2 regions of the Ralstonia sp. VS2407 genome follow, and region 1 is predicted to be linked to the other one. Evidence: predicted binding sites of a transcription regulator. Region 1 holds the regulator's gene; the other holds the start of a gene.
The links. The regulator FNR, encoded in region 1, switches genes on or off when oxygen is low (the NO sensors DNR and NnrR bind a similar motif). The targets are predictions, from matches to a motif close to TTGATNNNNATCAA.
Positions count from the first base shown of each region.

Region 2: a site for FNR is predicted at 1,364-1,377, ahead of hemN (oxygen-independent coproporphyrinogen III oxidase). Genes of this name have one in related genera too.

Region 1 is NZ_JBRFVG010000001.1:622,453-625,659, reverse strand. Features, by position in the region: gene ACU8YE_RS02955 (sulfite exporter TauE/SafE family protein) at 450-1,193, opposite strand; gene fnr (fumarate/nitrate reduction transcriptional regulator Fnr) at 1,371-2,099, shown strand; gene ACU8YE_RS02945 (hypothetical protein) at 2,121-2,375, opposite strand; gene ACU8YE_RS02940 (FixH family protein) at 2,372-2,599, opposite strand; gene ccoG (cytochrome c oxidase accessory protein CcoG) at 2,626-3,207, opposite strand, start outside.
Region 2 is NZ_JBRFVG010000014.1:106,609-109,815, reverse strand. Features, by position in the region: gene hemN (oxygen-independent coproporphyrinogen III oxidase) at 1-1,307, opposite strand, end outside; gene ACU8YE_RS20470 (hypothetical protein) at 1,430-1,684, shown strand; gene ACU8YE_RS20465 (UvrD-helicase domain-containing protein) at 2,019-3,207, opposite strand, start outside.

The DNA.
Region 1 (3,207 bases):
AGTCGCCGTCACGCTTGAGGTTTGTCGTCCCACCGCGAAGCACGCGGCATTTCTGAATGCTTTTGCCCGCCCGGGCCCGGCGCGCGAAGACCAATTAATTCAATTGGATCCTGCACCGAAACGCAGTGGCTATGCCCGCAAAGTAGGGCCGGAGGAGCGAGTTGATCCGGTGCCGGTCAGGCACCACAAGGGCAATTTCTTCCGCCGCCATGGGGACGGATACTGCACCGGACGACTACCAAGAAGAACGGCAGCCCGCCCGAATCGACTGTCCAGGGGACTCTACCGCTGGATGGCATCGCTTGGCGCCGCGCTTAGGATTGTTGATTTGCGCGGGTGGCGAATCGAATTGTGGTTGATTGTAGGGCAATTTCCAGCGGCGCCGCAACCGGGAAGATGTCCTAGCCTTCCATCATGGGACGATTGGCAATTTTCGGCTGCCTGAGCGCCTACAGCACCAGACAGAATCCGTGTGCGTTAAGCATCTCTGGCAACCAGATTGCGTGAGACAGCCCCCAGACCCCAAACCCGGCGATGGCGATGCCGGCCGCGCCCCGCGCCCATCGCTGGCGCGACAGCCCGCGCAGCCACCCAGCCAGACCAGACATCATCAGCAGGTTGGGCAACGTACCGGCACCAAAGGCGAGCATGACCACGGCGCCGGAGGCGGCGTTGCCTGCCAACAACGCCACAGCCAATGCGCCGTAGACCATGCCACACGGCACCAGCCCCCAGGCCATACCCGTGAGATAGCGGCGCAGCAGCGGCGGCTGACGCTGCAGCCTACCGCCCAGCGTGGCAGCCCCTCGAGACAGGCCACCTGCCACGCGGCCAAGCAAGCGCTCAAGCCACACACTCCGCCACGCATCTCCAGCGGAACGCACAAGCAGTAAAACCCCATAGGCGACCAGCAATGCGCTAGCGAAAGCAAACAAGCCGCGTTGAATCGGCAGCCATTGCTGGCGCCAGACGGTCGCGCCCATCGCACCCATGATTGCGCCCAGCAACGCATAGGTGGACAGCCGGCCGGCATGCATGACGACCTGTTCAAACCAGAGCCGGCGACGGGACACGATCCGCACCGCCACAGCGCCACGTTCGGCCGCGAGTGCGATACCGCTGCACATCGCCAGACAATGCACACCGCCGAGCAATGCAATCAGGAAAACGCTCAGAAGCGCCGCGGCACTCATCTTTCTGACGCTCTTTTGATATGGACCAAGGTTTTCGTTTTACTGTTGCGAACTAAGCCTAATTGACGCGTTTTGCCCCATCGGAAATGTCCGAGGACAAGAAGGTCGCCGTTATAATAAGCTGGCGCTGTACAACAAGAATTACTCATTTCACTTTCCCGAAATTCGCCCCCGCCCGTGCTCACTCGAATCGCACTTACCGACCAAGCCTCGCGTTGCTCCACCTGTGTACTCGGGCAAATCTGCCTGCCGGTGGGAATGAACTCGGACGACGTGCGCAAGATGGACGATTTGGTCGGCGAGCGCATCCGCATTAAGAAGGGGCAATCGCTCTATTCTTTGGGTGAGCCGCTGGAGGCGGTGTACGGCATTCGTTTCGGCACGCTCAAAACCCATCTGACGCTTGAAGACGGCCGGCATCAGATCACGGGTTTCCACCTGCCGGGTGAGATCGTCGGGCTTGATGGTATTGGCGATATGCGCCACGTGTCGGACGCCACCGCGCTTGAAGATACCGAAGTCTGCGTGGTGCGCTACGACGAGTTGCAGCACCTTTCGCGCCGGCTGCCTTCGCTGCAGCATCAGTTCCTGCGCATCATGAGCAAGGAGATTTCGCAGGATCATCTGATGCTGCTCACGCTGGGCTCCATGCGTGCGGAGGAGCGTCTCGCAGCCTTCCTGCTCAACCTGTCGAAGCGTTCGGCCCAGCGCGGATATTCGTCGACCGAGTTTGTCCTGCGCATGAGCCGCGAAGAACTCGGCAGCTATCTTGGCCTGAAACTCGAAACGGTCAGCCGCCTGTTCTCGCGCTTTGCCGAAGCAGGTCTCATCCAGATCCGCCAACGCCACGTCAAGCTGATCGACCTGGCCGGCCTGCGCCAGGTCATGAGCGGTCAGGCGGCCTAAGCTGCCGTCCATGGCGCCCGCTCAGACCAGCGGGTGCTCATGCGCTTCCAGCTTGCCAATGCCAGGCGACACATAGAGCGTCAGCGCGCTCGACAATCCGCACAACAACCAGAACACAAAGAACGACACGGTGTAGACCGCCTGGGCCGACACCGTGATCTGTTCGCCGAAAAAGCGCAGGTCGGCGGGGTCTACCACCGCGAAGACCACCAGCTCAGCCAGGGCGGCCGACAGAAATGCCGGCCACAGAATCCACATCAGCAGTCGACGCTTCATCGGGCCTCCGTGTGAATGGCATGCACCGGTGCGCCAGCCATCTTTTCGACGACCAAACCGCGCCGTACGACGTTGTCGTGAATGACAGCATCGGGATGCGACATTGCCAGCCAGATGGTCACGCCACAGCCGACCATGGCGACGAAAGGCCCTGCCATCAGCAGCCACGGCCAAGGCTCGCGCCACCACGGACGGGCCTGTGCGGAAGATTGCGTTGCGTGCATCGTTGCCTCCTGTTGGGGATGCCGCATCAGCGCGGCACGATGAAGCTCGACGGTTCGCGCAGTACAAGGCTGTCGCTACCGCTGTCTGCATGGATGACGAAACGGATCTTGTGCGAGCCGGGGGCGGCATCGTCAGCCGGCCGGCGCACGCGCACTGGCAGCAGCCGGTTAGCCGCCGGCGGGAGCTCCAGTGTGGTGGACTCGCCCTGACCGCCCTGCACGTCCAGTTCCGGCATGCCCTCTGCGGCGATGGTCACGCGCATGGGGTGCTCGGACGCGTTCATCAGTTGCAGGCGATAAACGTTCTCGATCTTGCCGCCGTCCACTTCACGCGCCAGTGCGCCACGATCACGTATGACGTCAACCTTGAGCGGCTGCCGCATGGCCAACGCCACGATGAACCCCGTGACGAGCACCAGCATGATCCCCGTATAGATCAGCACGCGCGGGCGCAGCAGATGTCGCCGGGCTTCCTTCGGGCTGAGCCGATCAAGCATCGCGCGTTCCGACGTGTACCGGATCAGACCCCGCGGGTAGCGCATCTTGTCCATGACCTGGTCACAGGCGTCAATGCAAGCACCGCAACCGATGCATTCGTATTGCAGCCC
Region 2 (3,207 bases), on a different contig from region 1:
TCCTCCAGCGGCGCCAGCGCCTGCAACTCGTTCGCAAAGCTGCGCTTGAAGTCCAGCCCGTGGCGCGCTCCGAATGCGCGCATGTTCAATTCGAACCCGCACATCAACTCGCCAATCAGCGCGCGGCGCACGTGGTCGTCCGGCGTGAGCGACATGCCGCGCAGCACGGCAAACTTGCCCGCATCGATGCGGGCGTAGTACGCGTCGAGATCCTTCTCGTTCTGCGCATACACATCGCCCACGCGGCTGATGGCGGACACGCCAAACGCCAGCATGTCGCAATCGGCGTGCGTGGAGTAGCCCTGGAAATTGCGTTGCAGCCGGCCTTCACGCTGCGCGATGGCGAGCGCATCGTCAGGCCGCGCGAAGTGATCCATGCCGATGTAGACGTAGCCCTCGGCAACGAGGCGCTCCACCGTCATTGCCAACAGATCGAGTTTTTCGTCGGCGGTGGGCAGCGTAAGCATGTCGATGCGGCGCTGCGCCTTGAACAGGTGCGGCAGGTGCGCATAGCTGTAGACGGACAGCCGATCAGGCGCCATCTCCAGCACGCGGTCGAGCGTTGCGTTGAACGTTTCGGTGCGCTGATACGGCAAGCCGTAGATCAGGTCGAAGCTGATCGATTCGAAGCCCAGCCGCCGCGCGGTGTCGACCACGCGACGTGTCTCTTCCACGCTTTGGATGCGGTGGACCGCGCGCTGGACGTCGGGGTCGAAGTCCTGGATGCCGAGGCTTGCGCGGTTGAAGCCGATCTCGGCCAGCACTTCAAGTGTTGCGTCGTCGGCGTGGCGCGGGTCGAGTTCGACGGAGATCTCGCCATCGTTGGCCAGGTCGAAATGCTGCCGTGTGGCGGCCATCACGGCGCGCATCTCATCGTGCGCTAGGAACGTAGGCGTGCCGCCGCCCCAATGCAATTGCGTCACGCGGCGCAGTGGGCCAATCTGGTTGGCCACCATCGCCATCTCGCGGGCAAGGGTTTCAACGTAGCGTGCGCTGCGCGAGCGATCCTTTGTGATGACTTTGTTGCAGCCGCAGTAGTAGCAAAGGTTCGCGCAGAACGGCAGGTGCATGTACAGCGACAGCGGGGCATGCAGTGCGGGTGCAATCGCCGCGCGACGGTGCAAGGCGTCGAGGTAATCGGCGTTACCAAACTTGTTGTGAAAGCGGTCGGCGGTCGGGTACGAGGTGTAGCGCGGGCCGTGCGTATCAAAGCGCTGGGCCAGCGCGCGCACCTGCGGCGCCGACCAGCGGAAGGCGGTGTCATTTGCGGCGGACGGATCGTCGGCCGGCTTGGCGAACGGAAACATGGGGCGGTTCTTGTGGGGGCGATGGCTCATCCTAAAACTGCGATGTGCGCGCCGCGTTGATGTGTGTCAACGTCGGTCGATGCCTGTCCCAAAGCGTTGCGTGCTGCACGCGGGCCGTCACGATGGCACAACAGCGCTGGCCTTCGACGGTGTTTTCAGGGTTTTGGGTTGTCGGTGCATCCCTTGTTTCATCCCCTGCCGGGACCGACTCACTTTTCTTTGTCTTGCCAAAGAAAGTAAGCAAAGAAATGCGCGCCCGAGATGGCGAAAGATTCCTTGAATTTATGTCGCAGGGAGGGGAAGGGAAAAACTCGCTGCGCTCAGACAGTTTCCCTTCCTTTTTCCTCCCTGCAACAGAAATTCAAGGCGCCATCTAGGGCAGGAAAAGTCAAAGGACAAAAGCCAAACCGTCTGGGCACCTGCCAGAACGACAAAGGCCAACCTCACGACGGGTTGGCCTTTTGCTTTTGACGTTGAGCCCTTGATGGCGCCTTGAATTTTTGTGAGCGGGCGGAAAAAAGGAGGGAGGCCTGTCTGAGCGCAGCGAGTTTGCCTCCTTCCCCGCACGGTCACACAAATTCAAGGGGAAGTCGCCATCTCGGGCGCGCCTTTCTTTTGCTTACTTTTCTTTGGCAAGACAAAGAAAAGTGAGTCGGTCCCGGCAGGGAACGAAACACAGATGGACCACCAACGCAAAAACCAAAAACCCAATCACGAAACCACCGGCTTCTTAGCCGCCAACAACCCCTTCAACGCCCCCAGCCGGTCCTTCGGCGACATCGCTGGCATCGTGTCCTCCGGCGTCGGCCCAGCATCCTCCCCAAGCTTCATCTCGGCGATATAGCGCGACGGCTCACACACCACCGTCTCGCGCGCACGCTTGCGCTTCTTGCACCAGCTGATATGCAGGCTGCGCTGTGCCCGCGTAATGCCCACATACATCAGCCGCCGCTCTTCTTCGATCTTCTCGTCGGTCAGGTCGTCGTCTTCGCGGCAATGCGGGAGGATGCCTTCCTCCACGCCCACCAGGAACACGTGCGGATACTCCAGCCCCTTGCTCGCATGCAGCGTGGACAGGCGCACCGCATCCGGGTCCTCTTCCTTGCCTTCGAGCATGCTGATCAGCGCGATGGTCTGCGTGAGTTCCAGCAGGTTCTTGCCAGTGTCCATCAGGCCATCGGCGTTATCGAAACCGGTGGCCTCTTCGTCATCGTCCTTCTCGGGCGTGGTGCCCTTGCGCTTGAGCCAGTCGAGGAACTCCAGCACGTTGGTCCACTTGTTCTGGGCCTGGCGCTCGTCGTAGGTGTCGTACAGGTAGGCCTCGTAATGGATGCCTTCCATCATCTCGTCGAGCAGCGTGGCGGCGGGCTCCTTGGCGGCCCGGTCCGACAGCCGCACGATGAACTCGCAAAACACCCGCAGCGGCTCGAGCTGGCGCGGCGCGAGCTGTGCCTCGATACCGCCCATCATCGCGGCCTCGAACAGCGACACCTTGGCCTGCCCCGCGAATGCGCCCAGCACTTCCAGCGTCGCATTGCCCACGCCGCGCTTGGGCGTGGTGATGGCGCGAATGAACGCAGGATCATCATCCGCATTGGCAATCAGTCGCAGGTAGGCGCACAGGTCCTTGATCTCCGCCTTGTCAAAAAAGCTCTGACCGCCCGAGAGCACATACGGAATGCGCTCGCGGCGCAGGATCTGCTCGAACAGGCGCGCCTGGAAGTTGCCGCGATACAGGATCGCGTAATCGCGAAACTGCGCGCGACGCTCGAACTTGTGGGCAGAGAGTTTGAAGACCACGCTCTCGGCTTCGTGCTCTTCGTCATTGGCGCTCGTCACGTTGATGGCGTCGCCCATGCCGTGCTCGCTCCACAGCGTCTTCTCGAACAGCTTCGGGTTC